Regions from separate parts of the Paenibacillus sp. 203 genome, predicted to be linked through region 1. Evidence: riboswitches for the same ligand, from Rfam matches in the RefSeq annotation. Region 1 holds a riboswitch; each other region holds the start of a gene.
The links. Region 1 has a riboswitch for thiamine pyrophosphate ahead of WA407_RS08120 (thiamine phosphate synthase). Riboswitches for the same ligand answer to the same signal wherever they lie in the genome.

Region 1 (6,911 bases):
CCAGCAGACAGTGAAGACAAGGCGTTTGACCCGGTAAGATGGTATAGGTTACACCATAGCTGCCCACACATCCCCCATAAATCCAAGGTATCCGATGCTTGAGTGCCATGTCGTTCATAAGAAGTCGGGTATCGAAATTATCGGTTGCATCCATCATGAGATCTACCCCCAAGATCAACTCTTCCAGTTCTTCCACCCCAACATCCAGTACATGTGCATGTATAACCGTTTCCGAATTAATATCCTTTAATCTTCGCTGAGCAGCTACTGCTTTGGGATATCTTTGCGCAGCATCACTTTCCTGAAAAAGCTGCTGGCGCTGCAAATTGCTCCATTCCACATAATCCCGGTCTACGAGGCTCACTGTACCTACGCCCCCGCGAACGAGCGTTTCCGCAATACCTGTACCTAACGCTCCGACACCTATGATTAGTACGTGGGAAGAAGCAAGCCGGCGTTGTCCCGTCGGTCCAAAGGGCGCGAATCTTTCCTGTCTGGAATAACGGTCACTTGGATGTGTTTCTCCTGCATCGGATTTGTCAGTTACCTTCATGCCTGAACCATACCTTCTGTCGGACTGCTTGCTGAAGCGTAACGTTTTACAGGAATCATCCCCGCCTCAAAACCATATCTTCCAGCACGAACAGCCAGTTTCATGGCCTCGGCCATTTTTACTGGGTCCTTCGCTCCTGATACGGCTGTGTTCAACAAAACAGCATCTGCCCCTAACTGCATCGCCATTGCCGCGTCACCGGGTGAGCGAATACCCGCATCGACAATAACCGGAACCTCCGCCTGTTCAATAATTAGCCCTAATGAAAACGGATTGAGCAAACCATGTCCTGTACCAATCGGTGAAGCTCCAGGCATAACGGCGTGTACTCCAAGCTCTTGTAGCCTCTTTGCTAGAATCACATCGTCCGATATGTAGGGCAGCACGATAAAGCCTTCTTCTAACAGCTTATCACTAGCTTTCAACGTTTCAAAAGGGTCAGGGAGCAGTGTCTTGCTATCCCCAATGACTTCCACCTTAATCATATCGCACAGGCCGGAGGCTTTTGCCAATTGGGCAATACGAATCGCCTCCTCTGCTGTTGTAGCCCCTGCTGTGTTGGGAAGAAGTGTATACCGGCTCAAATCCAGCATATCGAGAAAATGCTGCTTATCCCGTTCCTCCAAGTTCAATCTCCGTACAGCAAACGTCAATATTTCCGTCTCAGCAGCCTCTACGGCTTGGGATTGGATATCCAGATCAGAGAATTTTCCTGTTCCCAACAACAACCTCGAGGTAAAAGATGCTTTTCCAATGGTTAACATAATCAACCGCCTCCCACAAAATGTACAATTTCTAGGCAATCTCCATCCTTCAGTACCGCTTCATCATGATCTTCACGGCTCAATATATGCCGATTCAGCTCCACCACTACGGTTTTCACCTTTACATCAAGCTCATGTAGCAATTGATTCACATGAGTGATTCGATTAGAAAAGGTCATGCTCTGGCCGTTAATCGTCAGCTTCATAAGCTTTTCTCCTTGAGGAGCTCCGAAGAAAAACTACTTATCCCAAGTTCTGCTGCACCAGCTCCATTAAGCATAGCTGCCATCGCACGCCCGGTAGCATCACTCAGCAGGACACCGTTGCGATAATGCCCAACCGCAGCAAATACGCCCTCGACCCCAGGAACAGTACCTATAAAAGGATGGCCTGATGCAGCCTGCGGACGTAAGCCCGCCCAAGCGCGTATAAAAGAAGCTTCACGGACGCACGGCAGCCAGGCAGAGGCACGTGCCAGCAACCCCTCCAAGCCTCCTACGGTCACTTCTTCGTCATATTGATGCGGAAGGCTCGTTGCCCCAATCCAAAGCTCGTTATTCTGTTTAGGCACGAGGTAAATATCATCAGCATAAATGGTGTATTCTAATGGGTGATCCTTCAAGGAGACCGCTACCGCTTCGCCCTTGACCGAATAAAGTGGATATTCAAATCCAACCTGCGCCAGTAATTTCATGCTATCCAAGCCTCCAGCAATAATGACCTGATCGCAGGAAAAAAAGCCGCTATCTGTTCGGACACCGCAAACTCGACCATCCTGTATGACCAGTTGCTCTGCCCGTGTACCAGACCATACCGTTGCTCCCAGCACCGCAGCAGCACCTGCATAAGCACGACAAAGCTGGACAGGAGCCACTTGTGTCTCCTTTGAACGATATATTGCTCCGATCGCTTGTTCATCCAAACCTGGAATTCGTCGGGCCAATTCCCTCGCATCCCACCAGATAGGACAATCATCCTCTCGCGTTTTAGCAGCTTTCCAGCGTTTTTGGCCTTCAGTTTCCGTACGGAAAGGGGTCACAAATCCTTCTGTACGGAATTCCACCGAAATACCCGACAAACGCTCCAGATCACAAACAAGCTCAGGGAATGCATCTCGACTTCTGCGAGCAAATCGTGCCAGCTCAGAGTCGGTGAACTCTTCACTTTCCGCTGCCAGCATTCCAACCGCTGCTCCTGAGGCTCCCTCACCCGGGATCAATCGTTCCAGCATGATCGTACTTCTTCCCTCCTTGGCCACATGATAAGCAATGGAACTGCCGATGACACCTCCACCTATGACCAAGCATTCAGCATGTCCTATCGCTCTTGCCTCTGTGTGTATCTTTAGCATTTGTTCCGTGTCTCCTCTCCATAAACCATTCTGCTTTCAGCTTGCCTCTACTCTCGTTTTCTCGCTACAAGCTGTGAACTACAAGATCTGCCATTCGCCTATATTCCATCGCAGCTGCAACGGGCGACTCAGCCTCCCATATACCAGACATCACCGCAATTCCGCTTGCTCCGGCCATATAAAGCTCCGGGATATGGTGCGGTTGTATGCCGCCCAGCGCGATCACCGGAATGTTCGACAGCCTGCAAATATGTTCAAGCTGAGCTAAACCCCGCGGTACAATACCGGGCTTACAATGGGTCTCATATACGTGACCATAAAGTACATAGTCTGCTCCTGCCTGCTCGGCAGTCTGCGCCTCCTCCAAGGAATGCACAGACACTCCACAGCGTGTACTCTTTGAAAGTAGGCTTTTCACATCCACAACAGGTAATCCATTAGCTGGTAGCTGGACGGTTCCAACCAAAGTAAGTAAAGCTACATCCACACGATCATTTACTACAATTTGTTGCAAAGGAACTTCCTGCTCCACCATGCTGCGAGTCAAAGAAAGCAATGCAGAGGCACCATTCTGTTTTAAACGTGCGTGTACATAATGAACATACGGACAAATCATAGCAGCCACTCGGGCGGCTTGTGCAAAAGTGCCCTTTTCCATCGAAATTGCGTGTAATTCGATTTTGTCTTCACCTCACATTGGATTAAAGGATCTAAGCTTAGCAGCCACGTCTACCAGCAGTAATGAAAGGGGATTGTATGTGAATCCGTCTACGGAAGCTCGAACAACTTAAAATGAACGAAACGCAAAAAAACCACTTCCCCAAGGAAGTGGTTTAACGAACGTCCAATAATCGAACGGACCATGATATCCGTATACGTGTATCGTCCCACGCACAAACAAAATAAAGATGGTGTTGCCTTGTTTGTACGGCGCTCACTTCCCTACGCTGGCATAACCCAGATCAGGTGCAAAGGGTCCGAAATCCATTTATTCCGTCTCAGCCGCATGGGCGGCTCCCCTAGTGTGACTATTTTATTGTATAAGCTAAAGATAGCTTAGCATATTTTCCTAATTCTGCAAACCCCACTTCGTGTGAAATATGCAGAACTGGATTTAACTGATTTTAGTTAACTTTACTTGACCACTCTTCCACATTCCACGTTTTGGTTACCCAATCCTCGTAAAAGTCCGGTTCGTGAGATACAAGCAATACCGTCCCTTTGTATTCCTTCAAGGCACGTTTCAGCTCATCCTTTGCTTTAACATCCAAGTGGTTGGTAGGCTCATCGAACAATACCCAGTTGCTTTCACGCATTAACAGTTTGCAAAGACGGACTTTAGCCTGTTCTCCACCACTAAGCGCAGATAGCGGACGTGTGATATGCTCATTTTTCAAACCGCAGCGCGCCAAATGCGCTCGTACTTCATGCTGGTTCAAATGCGGAAATTCATTCCACACATCGTCAATCGGTGTAATTTTCTCCGCCTTTACTTCCTGCTCAAAATAAGCGGGCTGCAAAAAATCACCTTGATAGGTTTTTCCACTGATTGGCGGAATTTTTCCCAATATGGTTTTGAGCAATGTCGATTTACCGACACCGTTGTAGCCAACAATTGCAATTTTTTCGCCACGTTCAATCGTCATGGACATTTTAGGCAAAAGGGCATGTGTATAACCAATCTCAAAATCAATACCCTCAAATACCGTCTTTCCGCTTGCACGTGCCTCTTTGAACTGAAAGGTTGGTTTTGCGGCTTCTTCAGGCTTATCAATACGTTCGATCCGATCAAGCTGCTTTTCACGGCTCTTTGCTCGGCCTGAGGTAGAAGCACGCGCTTTATTGCGCTGAATAAAATCTTCCTGTTTCTTTATAAAGTCCTGTTGCTTCTCATAAGCATCAATATGCTGAGCTTTGTTCAGATCCGCCATTTCAAGAAACTTTTCATAGTTAGCTGAATAACGGGTCATCTTGGCAAATTCAAGATGGTAAATAACATTAACGACCTGGTTCATAAACTCAGTATCATGTGAAATAAGGATAAAAGCATAGGGATAATCCTTCAAATAGCGCGTAAGCCATTCAATATGCTCTACATCCAAGTAGTTGGTAGGCTCATCCAGCAGCAGGACATTCGGCTTTTCCAACAGCAATTTAGCAAGAAGCACCTTTGTCCGTTGCCCGCCGCTAAGTGCAGATACATCCCGATCCAGTCCTATGGCCGACAGACCTAGTCCATTCGCCATTTCTTCAACCTTCACATCAATGAGGTAAAAATCGCCCATATCCAGTTGCTCCTGAATTTCACCCATCTGTTCCAGCAACACTTCCAACTCTTCAGGAGAAGCATCCCCCATTTTGTCAGTAATCTGCATCATTTCCTTTTCCAATTCCAACAAAGGAAGAAAAGCGTCTTTTAATACATCACGTACCGTTTTGCCCGGTGTCAGCTTGGTGTGCTGATCCAGATAACCGTAACGTACACGTGGAGTCCATTCCACTTTACCCTCATCCTTAAGCAATTTTCCAGTGAGAATGTTCATGAGTGTCGATTTACCAACACCGTTAGCTCCTACCAAACCTACACGTTCCCCCGCAAGCAATCGAAAGGAAACATTTTTAAATAATGCGCGGTCCCCAAAGTTGTGGGATACATTTTCTACAGTCAATAAACTCATAAGCTGTTTTTGGCTCCTTATTGTCATCGGCGCTGCCGACTGTTCTTATTTCATATGCATTTCGTTTCTTTCAAAGCTTTATTGTAGCACATTCTACAACCATATCGGAATATTGAAAACAGTGAATTTTAAGGTTTTTTGGTATGGATCTGCCTAAAAAAACAAAAACCACCCATGAGGGTGATTATTTTAAGCCATTATAACATTTGTACTCAAAGTATCCCGCAGCTGCTGCAGATTTTTCATCCGTAAAACGTTCACTCGCTTTAAAGGGAGCTGGACATGAATCTCTATAAAAATATTTCATTCTAGTATCTGGTTCTATGCCACCGATAATGTCTTGCTTTCTGACGACTCTCCCACCACCAAATCCATAGTTATTGTAATACCTGTCTCCGACCGGAATGCCTTGGATAAACGCGATCAGACCCACATCATCTATCGTGTTGTACCACTCCTCTTGCGGAATGATCGGTAGTGTGAATGTATAGGATATGCCGTTACGTGCAGCTTTTTCGTTATGGACATTAATAATTCGCGCCAGGTCCTCTTGAACGCTGCCAACAATAGTGGAACGACGTATTTGCTCAAAAGTTTCTGAATTATTCAGTAAAGATATAGGAGTCTGATCCTGAAGTTCCTTTTGAAAGCCCTCCACCCACCTGTGATTCCGCGCATCGTATGCGTGCACATAATTATCCAAGCTGAACCCCACACTGTTGCCTACTGAATCAACAATAGCATATGGCTTTTTTTCGCTCCATTTGTGGGCAATAGCAGCTTGTCCACGCTCGTCTGTATAGGCTTCTGAAGTGAACGCATAATAACCGTCATAATCCAGAATTACAATGGCTGGTATATAATCCAATAATGCACGTTGTGCTACTATATCCTCATCAATGCCTACATTAAGAAAAAGGGTATGCAGGAACGTGTTCAGCGCTGCTTCTTTATCTACACGAAAAAACTTATCCGATCCGTATCCGGCCTCGCGTTCCTGACGTTCATTCTGTGAGAGCACGACCCCTGCATCCTGAACTGCGGTACGAAGAGCTGACGTATATTTCATTTCTAGCTGCTGCACTTCACGCTGATTCTGCACCCGTAAGTCACTAACTACACCAAAGGGCAAAAACAAAAGTATAAATATGACTGCAAAATCAGTAATCTTCATTCAGAACCATGCCCCCGTAAGAAGCTGTAACTGCCGGCTTGCCGCTATCTGCCCCACCGAGAAGCCATGATTTGTACAAGTTCGCAGGAGTCCGATTCGTATTATGTAACCGGACCGTAAAATAATCCCCGGCCATCAAGGTATACCGACGTGTCTGATCTGATTTTGGCTGCTGATTGTCAGGAAACAGTACAGGCAAGATTTGCGGATTATAGTACCCATCATAGACAGTTTCATAGTTGCCTAGGAAACTGTCTGGCTTCGCGGCATCCGCATAGTCCGGTACATACTTTTTGTGCATATGCTCCAAGTCAACTTCGTACGTATTGCCTGTCAGTTCCAGATCACGCATAAAATCGTTATACATCGTCGGTGTAATGTAACCTTTGGT
Region 2 (6,911 bases), on a different contig from region 1:
CTGGGGTTTGAGTAGCCCACCGATGATGTGAAATAGCGTGCTTTTGCCGCTGCCTGACGGACCGATGAGGGAAACGAATTCTCCCGGCTTGACTGTGAGGGATACATCCTGCAGTACGGGCAGTAAGCTTCGCTTTTCACGGAAGGCAAGGCTGATCCCGTCCAATTCCAAAGCAGGAGGAGCAGTTGAAGGACTCTGTTGTTCCCCGGCTCGTTGTTCATTAGCCACGTTGTGTGATGATAAGTCAATCGGATGCAGACTCATACGCGCTACGTCCTTTCTTTGCTGTATTTAATTCAAGGAGGAAGCTACTCTCGATCGGGTTTCCAGCGAACCAACCATTTCTCCAGTAGTAAAATAACCACAAACATGAGTAAGCTGAGTGCGACAATAATGCCGATGGCTGCAAAAATGAGGTCCGTGCGATAGGCCGATTTTTGCAGCAGCATATAATATCCAATTCCTTCACTAGCTCCGATCCATTCGGCAATGATCGCGCCCATCACACTATAGGTAGCAGCAATTTTAACGCCAGAAAAGACTTGCGGCAGGGAATGTGGCAGCTCCAGCTTCATAAAAATAGACATGCGGCTTGCACCCGACATCCGCATATAGTTCATCATCGTACGGTCTGTTCGAGTCAGCCCGTCCATGGCCGCTACAGCCACGGGAAAAAAGCATACTAAAGTAATGACCATAAGCTTGGGCAGCACGCCAAAACCAAACCATACCATGAGCAACGGACCGAGGGCGATAATCGGAATGTTTTGGCTAAGGATCAAGAGCGGGTATAGAGCAGATTTGAGAAAAGGAATCGTATGAAGAACGATGGCGATCAGCAGTCCCGTAGCTGTCCCTATAGCGAATCCCGCAAGTGTCAGACGAATTGTAGCCCATGTATGGGTGCCAAGCAACGCCGATTGCGCCATGCCCTCTTGTACGATTAGGGATGGAGCTGGCAGCAGCCAGGATTCAATATGTAAATAGGAAACCGCTCCTTGCCAAGCCGCTAAAAAGAAGAGGACCGCCACAAGGGGCGGCCATACGCTTTTCCACCAGGACGCGTTCTTGCCTTTCGGATTCATGGGCGATATTTCTCGGTCAGCTTGTTCATGCTGATGCCTTGTGGGTTATGTGCGATTTTGATCTGTGAAATGACGCTGGGACTACCCGCTTCCGTCAAAGCCTCGTGCATTTCTTTAACCACTTTCAGCAACTCGTCGAGCTCGCCCTCCATGGTCGTATCCAATGGGTTCACCTGATACTTGACGCCGGAGCGCTGAATGACCTCAATCGCCTTATCTACATACGGGTAAGAGTCCTCGTTATTAGGAGTTTTAGGGATTACTTGAATACTGAGCAGTGTGTTAGCCATGAAAATTCACCTGTCCTTTATTGTGGAGTTGTTTTGAGAAAATAGGGTGGTTTAAGGCGGGGAGACCGCTTCGCGTTTCATTTGATCTTACGATCGCTGCGCTTCTCCAGATTCAAATGAACCGCTACGCTGCCAACCGCCTTAAAAAGCACCTTATTTTTAAAGCTAGGTTGTAGCATTTTTATAAAAGCAAAACAAGCAAAAGAACGAAGTGGGCGGAATGGTGCTGTACAAGCGTTAGCGTTCGCCATTGTACCCAGATTTCAACCTCTGGATATTCATAAAAGAAATCTAGGTACAACAGCGATGGGAAGCACCATCCGGCTGCGTAGTGGCACTTCGTTCACTTCTCTAGTTCAGTCTTATTTAGCGTTTTAACAAATGATCAGCGCTTGGGCAAGAAGTCGTTTGTGAAGGCTTTATCCACTTCCAAAGGCTTGCTGAGCAGCTTGCGTTCGTACATCCAGTCCGAATAGTTTTGCCATACCTCCGCTTTTTGCACACCCCATTGCGCGGCATCGTCCTGATAACGCGGGCTTAGCCATTTTTGGCTGGCAAGTACCAGTTTTTTATCCAGCTCCGGTACAGCTTTGCTTAAGATGTCCGCGGCTTCTTCTGGATGGGCGATAGTGTATTCATAGCCTTGTGCGGTAGCGTCCATGAACGCTTTGACCAGTTCTGGATCATTTTTTATTGTCTGTTCGTTGCTCACAATTACAGGTGTATAGTAATCGAGGCTTTTGGAATAATCTTTTACATACAGCATATCCAATGGCTCACCTCGAAGCTGGGCCTCAATTCCGGTCCATGCGTAGAAAATCCAGGCAAAGTCGATATCCCGCTTCACGGCTGTAAAATAGTCTGCATTGCCCATGTTGACGATCTTCACTTTGCTCACATCGCCTTTGTCTGAATCCATGATGGATTTCATGACCGCTTCTTCTACGGGAGAGCCCCAACCGCCGTATTTTTTACCTTCAAAATCTTTCGGGCTCTTAATTCCGCGATCTACCGGGGCTGCGAAGCCTGAGGTATTATGCTGAATCACCGCAGCGATGGATACAAGCGGCACGCCTTGCGTACGAGCCTGTGTGACGCCTTCTTGGTAGCTGATACCAAAAGGTGCAGCATTAGAGGCAACCATTTGATCGGCTCCGCCTGAACCAGGTTGAATAATTTGGACATTCAGACCTGCTTTTTCGTAAAATCCTTTGTCCTTGGCAACATAGAGTCCCGTATGATTCGTATTGGGTGTCCAGTCGAGCACGACTTTAACATCTTTGAGCTCCTTTGCCGGAGTAGACGTTTGAGTGTTGGTAGCGGGAGCCGCTTCTTGGGATGTGGAGGGACTTCCACCGCAAGCGGTCAGGGTCAGGGCCATGAGCCACAGACTGATCAGTCCCAGGCTTAATATTTTCATGCGCTTCATCGTTGTGTTCTCTCCTTTAATTACCCGTTATCCATCCAATCAGACAGCTTATGTTCCCCATTTTCATAAAAATAACATCTGCCGGACGCGATCTTTCCAACAACTTAATCTTCAACAAAAAAAGCGCCCCGAGTTTCCGGGACGCTTGCGCTTGTATATACCAAAGTAAGGGATGGTCCTATGTAAAAAGGCACATCTTGCTTAAGCATTCCTACGCTGGCATTACCCAGATCAGGTTGTAAGGGTCAGTGTCTTGGGACACACTCTCAGCCGGCCGATTCCAGCACCCCTGGCATTGTATGGTTTAATGGGTTCATTTATTCGGGTTTACTACGACGATTATATGCCTTGAATGCGGGTCTGTCCAGCATGGAGGAAGAGATGACGGTTCATTTGCCGAACGACAGGGTACACTTTTACTGTGAGCTTTGATCTGAAAATGAGCATGCATCAATCCGATCTGATCGGGTCATGTTATTTTCAGAACAGCTGCGCAGGTAGGTTCAGATGGGCTGGTGCCCAATGGCATGGCCGTAAAGAATTCTAATTCGTGAAAAGGAGTTGTTGTACTGTGGGTAAAACGGAAACATTGGATCGTAGCCAACTAGAACAAGCCATTGTGAAGGCTTTGGATAACAACAAATTTTGCTCGTTAGGTACGGTAGAGGGTGGCAAACCGAAAGTACGCTATATGGCCCTTTTTAACGATGGAATGAACATTCATCTGGCGACAGATCGCAAAACGCATAAAGTGGATGAGCTAAAGGATAATCCGAATGCTTATCTGCTGCTGGGTTATGAAGTTGGCGGTACAAAGGAAGTCGTAGAAGTGGAGGCTACTGTCCAGATTACAGCTGATGAGGGGCTACGCAAACAAGTGTGGAACGATTCCTTGAAGGAATGGTTTTCCGGACCGGATGATCCCGATTATGTCATTCTGGACGTGAATCCGACTCGCATTGAGTATGTGGGTCAGCAAACGGAGCGCCAAGTGTGGAATAAATAATGAGAATATAAATGGATAAACCAGTGAATCTCCGAGTTTTTTAGGAGGTTTGCTGGTTTTTTATTTTTGAGAGAATTAATTATTTTTTCATAAATAATTTAAGTGAATGACTACTCTTTTGTCTGGCGTTGGATTAAAATAGAAATGGTGGGTTCAAGGCTTACATATATGTGCAAAAGTATGTATATGAGGCATACACCTTAATGAGGAGGGGTATATTTTGTTATTTCGTAAAAATTGGTTTAAAGGGTTTACAGCAACCGTTGTAGCTTGTAGCATGCTGGTGTTTTCAGCCGCTCCAACCTGGGCAGCTAGCAATTCTCGCGATAGCGCTACAGTGAATTTGCGGATCATGGAAACAACGGATATTCATGCATCCCTGATGAACTACGATTACTATTCGGACAAAGAAACCAACGAATATGGCCTGATTAGCACAGCCAGTTTGATCCAACAGGCGCGTAGTGAAACAAGAAACAGCATGCTGTTCGATAACGGTGATTTGTTACAGGGCAATCCATTAGGCGATTATATGGCCAGAAACAAAACCTATGAAAAAGAAGGCGGTGTCCATCCAGTCTACAAGATGATGAACTTGATGGGCTATGATGCGGCGACAGTGGGCAACCACGAATTCAACTATGGTCTCGATTTTCTGGAAAAATCGCTCAAGGGAGCCGATTTCCCTTACGTAAATGCGAATGTTTATGTTGATAAGGGGGGGCAAGCTACTAAAAATTATTTTACCCCTTATCAAATTCTTGATAAAACGGTAACGGATGAGAAAGGTGAAGAGCATACGCTCAGAGTGGGTGTCATCGGCTTGGTCACACCTCAAATTATGCAGTGGGATGAAGCCAATTTGAAGGATAAAGTCGTTACAAAGGATATTGTGGAAACGGCGAAAAAGTTTATTCCTCAAATGAAGACGGAAGGTGCTGACATTATTGTCGTGCTTGCGCACACAGGTTATGAGGATGTGCCGCAAACGCCAATGATGGAGAATGCCGTTAAATATTTAAGCCAGGTGGACGGAATTAACGCTATTCTGTTTGGGCATGCTCATAAATCTTTCCCTGGTCCTGATTTTAAAGAAATGAAGGGTGTAGATCTAGATAAAGGAACCATTAACGGCGTACCGGCCGTGGAAGCTTCCTCATGGGGCAAGGAGCTGGGTATTATTGACCTGAGCCTGGAAAAGAAAAACCGCGAGTGGAACGTAACAAACTCTCAGTCTGAAGTACGTCCGGTTGTGAATACCACTAACCAGGCTGTGCAGTTTACTCCTGACTACAAACTGACAGATTCGATCAAGGAAGAGCATCAAGGAACCTTGGATTATATTCGTCAACCTGTCGGAACAACGACTGCACCGATTACCAGCTATTTTGCATTAGTGCAGGACGACCCTTCCATTCAAATCGTGACGAATGCACAGAAATGGTATGTTCAAAACCATCTTAAAGGAACTGAATACGAAAAACTTCCAGTATTGTCGGCAGGCGCTCCATTCAAGGCCGGCGGTCGAAACGGAGCCGAGTATTACACCAACATTCCTGAAGGTACGGTAGCGATTAAAAACGTATCCGACCTGTATGTGTATCCGAACACGGTTCATGCTGTAGAAGTGACCGGTGCTGAAATTCAGGAATGGCTGGAGTGGTCTGCAGGTCAGTTCAACCGCATTGATCCAAAGCAAACTGAGGAGCAATCGCTGATCAACAAAGATTTCCCAACCTACAATTTTGATGTCATTGACGGTGTGAATTACCAGATTGATGTAACTCAGCCTGCACGATATGATGCCAAGGGAACTATTATTGATTCTTCAGCTCATCGTATCAAGGATCTGCAATACAATGGAAAAGCGATAGATCCTGCACAGAAATTTATCGTGGCCACCAATAACTATCGTGCTTCCTCATCCAAACTGGCCAACCCAGATGGCAAACGAATTGTGATGGCAGCACCGGATGAAAGTCGCCAGGTCATTGTTGACTATATCCGTACGAACGGAACGATTAATCCATCGGCGGATGGCAACTGGTCTATTGCTCCTTTTGGTCAGGCAAAGGTTACTTTTGAGTCCTCTCCTGATGCCAAAGACGTGCTGGCAGGAAATCAACAAATTTCATTCTTGAGCAGCGCGGCAGACGGCTTTGCCAAATACAGCTTAAAAGCTGGCGCTAAGCCTAGTGCAGCAACGACTCCTGTAAAGGAAGCTGTGGCTCCCGCGAAAGCAACAGCAAAGCCAGCTGTTAAAACGACCAAACCCGCGACTGTTAAACCAGCTAAAACAACGAAGCCAAAGGCGTCCAAATAACTTCGAACTTTAGTTTTTAATCAATATCAGAGTGAAGCAGCAAGTCTCTTTAACCAAGAGATTTGCTGCTTTTTTAATGTCAAAAACAACAGCCCCCGAATTTATCATGAGTGCAAAAAGTTTTCTGTTTTTGTCGAATATATACTTAAGTCCTAAGTTGTCGTTAAGAATAAGCTAGTTTTTTGTAAAAACACGTAGTTATATAGTACTTTTGTTCTAGTTATTTGTGATATAATGGTGAAAAAACCGGAAAATTGTTCCGAGGAGGACCATTATGACATGCAGCAATTGCAGCATCATATTACCTATTAAGGATCAAGGATTGCTCAGAATTAGGCATTCCAGGGTGTCGCTTACTCCAGCATTAGATGGTTTGGGTAAGCTATCGGAACAAATGAAGCAGGAGCATGAGCGTGAGGGTGGCATAGAGTTTCGTTATGATAGCCGCTCGGAGCTGGAACAGCTGGTTAACAAACTGGCTCGTCTGCCGCAGGAATACTTGAACCATATGCAAGTTGTGGTGACCGGCCTGCACCATGTCGAAGGATATGAGGAGTGGCTTTTATTTAGTCAATTGCAAGCCAGACTGCAACATCCGGATATCGTGAATATCATTAAGGATCAAAGTTTTTCCAGCCATATGCAACCTATTGTTGACCATAAGCTGGATATTATCGGGTTTGAGTTTTTACTGCGTCCGTCACATGCGCAGAGACCTTTTCAGCCTTTCCAACTGTTTGAGATCGCCCGTGAAGCTGGTTTGCATGCTCATCTGGAT
Region 3 (6,911 bases), on a different contig from region 1:
AGCTGCCTCGAAGACAGAAAATCGTAGATTTTGGTTCAGGGGAAGGGAAGCTATCGGCTCGGATGGCCCGAATGACGGGCATTGAAGAGATTTGGGCGGTCGAGCCGTCTGCGTATGCACAAGTGAGAGCCATGGAGCGTTTTGCCAAGCTGGAAAGGCATGCCGACGCGATCAGCCCTACACCCATGATGGGCTCTCTCTTTTATTATGACGAACAATTGCGGGGCAAAGATGTGATGATTCTATGTGAGGTCATTGAGCATGTGGATGAGCATCGTCTGAACCGGGTGATGAAGACAATTGTGACGGAGTATCAGCCGGGCGTGCTGATCGTGACGACTCCCAATCGTGAATATAATGAAGTGTATCGTATGAATCAGCAAGAGCTACGGCATGGCGATCACCGTTTTGAATGGAGTAGAAGCGAGTTTCAGGAACGATGTGAGCAGTGGATTGCGGAAGCTCCTTATTCGGTAGCGCTGAAGGGGATCGGAGAAGAGGTCGAAGGCTTTGGACAACCGACCCAAATGGCTATATTTACGCGCAGAAAGGAGCAGAAGGAAGCATGAGCAATTCATCCAAACATACGATTCATTTACCGCATGCTGGACTGGTTGTGTTGGTTGGGGCCTCCAACAGTGGCAAAACTACATTATTGGACAGGCTGGTGAGCGAAGGGATTCTACTGGAGACAGAAGTGGTATCCTCGGATCATTTTCGCAAGCTGGTCGGAGATACGGAATTTATAGACTGGAGTGGACTTCCAAGGCTGGAATCGGACGTACTGTTCTATGAGTATCAGCAAATGTCAGCCAAGGCGTTTGAGGCGATGGATACGATTCTGGCTATGCGCTGTCGCTTGAATAAACTGACGGTTGTGGATGCCACCCATTTGTATGCTGAGGACCGTCAAAAATATGTACAGCTGGCAGCCAAGGCGCATGTTCCTGTTATGGCCTGGGTACTGGATGTACCCGAAGCTGTGCTGCTGGAACGGGATTTAGGCAGGGAGCATCCGCGTGGCCGCCAACGGGTCAAGCAACAGGCACAGCTGTTAAAGCGGAACCTGCGTGGTATCCGTGAGGAAGGCTTTAACGCTTGCTATATCCTTAAGGATATAGAAGAAATGAATTTTGTCCGCCGTGCGCAGCCACTGTTTCATGAGATTGGCTCAGGTATTGACATCATTGGTGATATCCATGGGTGCTATCGTGAGATGCTGGAAGTGATAGAGCGGCTAGGATATACGGAAGATACGGAAGGACTATACCATCATCCAGATGGCAGAAGACTGGTATCTGTCGGGGATGTGATGAGCCGTGGCCCAGAATCGTTACAAGCGGTGCAGTTCTGGAAAAAGCACGTGGATGCCGGACTAGCGTATATGATTGACAGCAATCATGGCTGGAAAATCGGGCGTTACCTCGATGGAAGAAAGGTGACTCTCAGTCATGGCGATGAACGATTTGCAGAGGAACTGGCCCAATATGAACAAAAAGCGGGCAAGGCAGCGGCGGAACAGCTTAGAAGTGAGTTGAGAGATTTTCTGCTACATGCACCCTCTCATCTTATTTTTGGCAGAAATGGATTGCGACACGTGGTCGTGGCTCATGCCGGGATTAAGGATCATTTTATTGGCAAACAGTCGGCACGTATTTCTGATTATTGCCGTTATGGAGATACGGAAGGACAGGATGCGAACGGAAAACCGATTCGCAAGGATTGGTTCGTAGACCATGAATCGGGAGAAATAGTAGTATGGGGACATGATCCGAGACCGCAGCCTACCCTTGTGAATCAGACGGTGAATATTGATCAGGGTGTGGTATTTGGCGGTATGCTGACCGCTTATCGTTATCCGGAAAAGGAATTTGTCAGTGTTCCGGCACATGAGAACTATGCGAATGATCCCGATAGCCCACTTGTCCGGTGGCAGAGAAAACGGTTTTCCCCGCCGAATTTACGCAAGCTCATCGCTGGTTACAGTGTGCTGACGGAATCGTATGGCGAAGTGCGCGTACAAGGAGAATGGATCAAATCCGCTATAGATACCGTGTCACATGTAACTGTACCCATGGAGGAGCTGGTGTATATTCCACCGACGATGAGTCCTGCTCCAGCGGTGTCTGCAGAGGCAGGATATCTGGAGCATCCCCGTGAGGCGCTAGCTTATTATCGTGGACAAGGAGTACAAACGATGGTTGCCGAGAAAAAACATATGGGTAGCCGGGCTATTTTGCTATTATTCAAAAACGAACAGGCTGCTGTTCAATATGTAGGCTACCCGACATTGGGCACGATTTACAGTCGGAGCGGGAGAGCTTTCTTTGAACAAAGCCTTGGGAAGCAAGTGCTGGAAAAGCTGAATGTGGATCTACAGACGGCTGGATATTTTGAACGGAACCAGACGGATTTTGTGTTGCTGGATGCGGAAATTGTACCGTGGAATCTCAAGGCTCGGGAACTGATTGCTGCACAGTATGCCCATGTGGGGGAAGCAGCTCTGCTGGATCGCAGTAAGCTGGTAGACAAGCTGAAGCAGGCGAAGGTTGCAGGTCGAGAGGTTGGAGACTGGTTGGAGGAAATGGAACAGAAGTACGCGAATGCTGTAACGTTTCAAGAGGCTTTTCAAAAATATTGCTGGGATGTGGACGGTCTAGATGAAATTCGTATCGCACCGTTCCATACGCTGGCACACAGCGGAAAGACTTTTTTCGACCATTCTCATATTTGGCATATGGAGCAAAACCGGGAGCTGGCTGGGCTGTCTTCCCTGTTTATGGAGACAGAGTATCGCGTTATTACGGACGAAGCAAGCGAGGAAGAGGTCATTCGCTGGTGGAACGAGATGACAGAGGATGGTCATGAGGGGATTGTGATCAAGCCGGAACGCTTTTTGATGAAAAATCGGGACAAGATGATTCAACCTGCAATCAAGGTGAGAGGCCGGAAGTACTTGCACATCATTTACGGTATGGATTATCTTGCCCCTGAGAATTTAAAACGTCTGAAGCAGCGTCGAACGAACAAAAAGGAGCGTCATGCCCTGATGGAAGGAGCGCTTGGTGTGGAAGGCGTGGAACGTTTTGTCCGCAAGGATACGGTAGATCGTATTCATGAATGCGTCCTTGCCGCGCTATCGCTGGAATCGGAGCCGATTGATCCGAGATTGTAGTTTGCGAAGGAGGGATTGAGATGGAAAGGGGTACACCGTTAATTGATATTGGTGTGAACTTGATGCACCGTTCGTTTCATGCAGATCGGGAACAGGTGGTAGAGAGAGCCGCGGCTGTAGGGATTTCACCGCTGATTATTACCGGGACCAGTGTCCGCAGCAGTCGGGAGGCTTCTCAGTATGCAGCACGTTATCCGGGCAAGCTGTATGCCACAGCTGGCGTGCATCCCCATGATGCCAAAGACTGCAGCGCAGACACGATTCAGCAGCTCTGCCAGCTGGCGGGTCAGCCGCAGGTCGTATCCATAGGGGAATGCGGATTGGACTATAACCGTGATTTTTCACCACGTGATGTGCAGCGTCGATGGTTTGGGGAGCAAATCCAACTGGCGGGTGAGCTGAATATGCCGTTATTTCTGCATGAACGAGATGCACATGAGGACTTTGTCGCTATGCTTCGGGAGTATCAAGGGCTTGTCGATAAAGCGGTAGTGCATTGTTTTACTGGCACTGAACAGGAATTGCATACGTATGTAGAAATGGGACTGTATATCGGGATCACCGGCTGGATTTGCGACGAACGGCGTGGCAAACATCTGCGTGAACTGGTCAGAGATATTCCCTTGGACCGTCTGATGATTGAAACGGATGCTCCATTTTTGACCCCGCGTAATTTGCCCGTGAAGCCCAAAGAAGGGCGTAATGAGTCCGTGTATCTCGCTCATATTGCTGCTACGGTTGCCGAATGTACAGGTCGAAGCATGATGGAGATCGAAATCGCGACGACGGAGACAGCCAAACGTTTCTTCGGTTTATAGGATTGTCAAAGCCATAGATGTGGTATATATTATAGTGAATTAAAAAAGCATTGTCGGGAGCTTGAGAAAGTCAGGCTGAGAGGGTGGCCCTTGCCACTGACCGTGAAATCTGATCTGGGTAATGCCAGCGTAGAGAAACCAAGAACACTATACAGGAATGCCGCTTGTTTTGCGGTTGTCGATAGATTCAATGTATGTCCTAGCATTTTACCTTGACCCTGACTTTGGCTTGGTATCAGTGTAGTAGCTTAGACTACTGGTTATATAAGGCATATCGACGAATGATGTTTTGTATGGTGCTTCACCTTTTACTGCGCATAAAGCTTGCCTGGAGATTCAGCTCCAGACAAGCTTTTTTTATGGCCAAGAGGCCAATTATAAGGAAAAAGGGGAGCACGCAATAATGAATACTGCTGTAAGAGCGTCCAAAGGGTTGAAGCTGACTGATATTTTGGTCACGATTGTGATATCTGTTGTGTTCGGGTTGGTCTACAAAATATGGGGACCTGCTTATGATTTGATGAAACCATTTGGTCTACACGCCGAGCAATTGATGTATGGCATGTGGTTTATGGCAGGCACGTTTGCTTATCTCATCATTCGCAAGCCGGGTGTTGCGATTTTGGCAGAGGTGGCAGCGGCAACGGTCAGCGCTTTTTTGGGAAGCGAATGGGGCATGTCCACCTTATACTATGGCCTGCTGCAAGGCTTGGGAGCGGAGCTATTTTTTGCGGCTTTTCTGTATCGGAACGCAAACCTATGGGTTGCTTCGCTAGCTGCGGCTGGGGCGGCTGTCACTTCTCTGATTTTAGACTTCAGTTACGGGTATATCGATCAGCTATCGACCTGGAACTATGTTTTGTATATTGGCTTTCGGATGATTGGCAGTATTGTGATTGCCGGGGTATTCGCGTTCTATCTGGCTAAGGCATTGGAGGTAACCGGAGTTACACGAAGTTTGAGACCTGCAACGGAACAAGATTATAAGGGGCTGGATTGATGAGCCGGGCAACCGAAGATGTGGTGGCTTCGATCACCCGTCTACGGTTGAAATTTCCCGGTGAGCAAGAGCTGCTTTTTCACAATATGTCTTTGTCTGTCCACAAGGGGGAAAAGCTGCTGCTACTGGGACCGAGTGGATGCGGTAAATCAACGCTGCTCCAAGTGTTAAGCGGTCTGATTCCACGCACGATAGAAGTGCCTATGAAATGCGATGCTGCTGTAATCCCAAGTGTCTCAGGTATTGTATTTCAAGATCCTGATACGCAGTTCTGTATGTCATATGCAGACGAGGAACTGGCTTTTGTGTTGGAAAATAATCAGGTTCCCCGGGAACAGATGCAATCCCGTATTCGCGAGCTGCTGATACAGGTTGGTCTATCAACGGATGATATACACATGCCCATTGGCAACATGTCACAGGGAATGAAGCAGCGTCTGGCGATTGCGTCTGTGCTGGCTATGGAGCCAGAAGTGCTTTTTCTGGATGAGCCGACGGCTTTGTTGGACGAGGAAGGCACCACACAGGTGTGGGATACCATTCGCAACATTTCGGTAGACCAAACGCTGGTGATCGTAGAGCATAAAATTAATGAAATCGTCCATGATGTGGATCGGATTGTGGTGCTTTCTGCTCAAGGGGAGATCATTGCGGATGGAAGGGCAGAAGAAGTATTTCATGTGCATCGGCAGGCATTGTCTGAGTACGGCGTGTGGTACCCGGGAGTATGGAATGAATCGTCTTCGCCGCGTTGGAGTGAATCAGTGACACAGCAGAATGGTACGGGGAATGGTACGGAGATTGATTTGCTGGAGCTGAAACATTTTAGTGGTCTCCGCGGTTTAAGTTCAGTGATTTATGTGGAGCATGCGCAGGTGAAGCCTGGCGACTGGATTGGCGTGGTCGGTGAAAACGGGGCTGGCAAAAGCTCGTTGCTGCTCTCCATGATGCGTTTACTTCGCACACAGGGACGTTATAGCGTGCGCGGAATTGAGGCAGGCAGTACGGAACAACTGGCAGAGCGCATCGGGTTCGCATTTCAAAATCCCGAGCTGCAATTCGTAGCGCATACCGTACGAAAGGAACTAGAGTATTCGTTACCGAAGAGCTTGTTTAGTGCTGAGCAGTGCCGGGAGCGGGTGGATCGGATGCTCGTACAGTTCGGATTGGAGCGGCTGGACGAGCGTCATCCGTATCAGCTTTCGTTAGGCCAAAAAAGGCGGTTGAGTATTGCTACGGCCATGATCCGTGAGCCGGAAGTGCTGCTGCTGGATGAGCCGACTTTTGGTCAGGATGCGCGTAATACCTTTGTCATGCTGGATATGTTGGAGCAGTTGAGAGCGGCAGGCACGGCCATTCTGATGGTCACACATGACCCGGAAATTGTCCGTCGATATTGTACCGATATATGGCGGATTCAGAAAGGGGAACTACAGTATGAACCTGTCCTTTCCCCATCATAAAACATGGCTGCATCGCGTGAATCCGGGCTTAAAGCTCGTTATGTTTTCCATACTGTTTGTGGTCGTTATAGTCATTCATGATCCGAATGTCATGTTTAATGTTGCGTGTTCTATGCTGTTGCTGCTTGTCTGGTTAGGCCATCCATGGAAGAGGCTGCTGCTGTACGGATCTCCCTTTATATTGGTGTTTCTTTCAACTTCAACGGGCATGATGATGTTCGGCAAAGGGGTGACGACCTGGTGGACATGGGGCTTGATCCATGTGACGCAGGAAAGCTTTTACCGAGGCATGCATCTGGGCTTTCGTGCGCTGAGTATGGCTGCGGTAGGGTTGCTGTTTGGTTTAACGACTCGTCCGGTGGACCTTTTTTATTCACTGATGCAGCAATGGAGGCTCCCTCCGAAGTATGCGTATAGCTTTTTGGCAGCCATGCGGCTGATGCCCATGATGGTGG

Region 2: linked by a shared signal. The riboswitch ahead of WA407_RS17145 (ABC transporter substrate-binding protein) and the one ahead of WA407_RS08120 (thiamine phosphate synthase) in region 1 are both predicted to bind thiamine pyrophosphate.
Region 3: linked by a shared signal. The riboswitch ahead of WA407_RS19420 (ECF transporter S component) and the one ahead of WA407_RS08120 (thiamine phosphate synthase) in region 1 are both predicted to bind thiamine pyrophosphate.

Annotation. Positions count from the first base shown of each region.
Region 1 is NZ_JAXCHD010000003.1:365,940-372,850, reverse strand. Features, by position in the region: gene WA407_RS08140 (ThiF family adenylyltransferase) at 1-553, opposite strand, end outside; gene WA407_RS08135 (thiazole synthase) at 550-1,317, opposite strand; gene thiS (sulfur carrier protein ThiS) at 1,320-1,523, opposite strand; gene thiO (glycine oxidase ThiO) at 1,520-2,668, opposite strand; gene WA407_RS08120 (thiamine phosphate synthase) at 2,733-3,326, opposite strand; TPP riboswitch at 3,591-3,699, opposite strand; gene WA407_RS08115 (ABC-F family ATP-binding cassette domain-containing protein) at 3,793-5,346, opposite strand; gene WA407_RS08110 (hypothetical protein) at 5,531-6,520, opposite strand; gene WA407_RS08105 (hypothetical protein) at 6,507-6,911, opposite strand, start outside.
Region 2 is NZ_JAXCHD010000007.1:58,199-65,109, forward strand. Features, by position in the region: gene WA407_RS17130 (ABC transporter ATP-binding protein) at 1-264, opposite strand, end outside; gene WA407_RS17135 (ABC transporter permease) at 309-1,085, opposite strand; gene WA407_RS17140 (MTH1187 family thiamine-binding protein) at 1,082-1,375, opposite strand; gene WA407_RS17145 (ABC transporter substrate-binding protein) at 1,761-2,804, opposite strand; TPP riboswitch at 2,996-3,105, opposite strand; gene WA407_RS17150 (pyridoxamine 5'-phosphate oxidase family protein) at 3,376-3,810, shown strand; gene WA407_RS17155 (bifunctional 2',3'-cyclic-nucleotide 2'-phosphodiesterase/3'-nucleotidase) at 4,031-6,133, shown strand; gene WA407_RS17160 (EAL domain-containing protein) at 6,408-6,911, shown strand, end outside.
Region 3 is NZ_JAXCHD010000008.1:194,826-201,736, forward strand. Features, by position in the region: gene WA407_RS19405 (3' terminal RNA ribose 2'-O-methyltransferase Hen1) at 1-569, shown strand, start outside; gene WA407_RS19410 (polynucleotide kinase-phosphatase) at 566-3,175, shown strand; gene WA407_RS19415 (TatD family hydrolase) at 3,196-3,993, shown strand; TPP riboswitch at 4,038-4,147, shown strand; gene WA407_RS19420 (ECF transporter S component) at 4,397-4,993, shown strand; gene WA407_RS19425 (ABC transporter ATP-binding protein) at 4,993-6,456, shown strand; gene WA407_RS19430 (energy-coupling factor transporter transmembrane component T family protein) at 6,431-6,911, shown strand, end outside.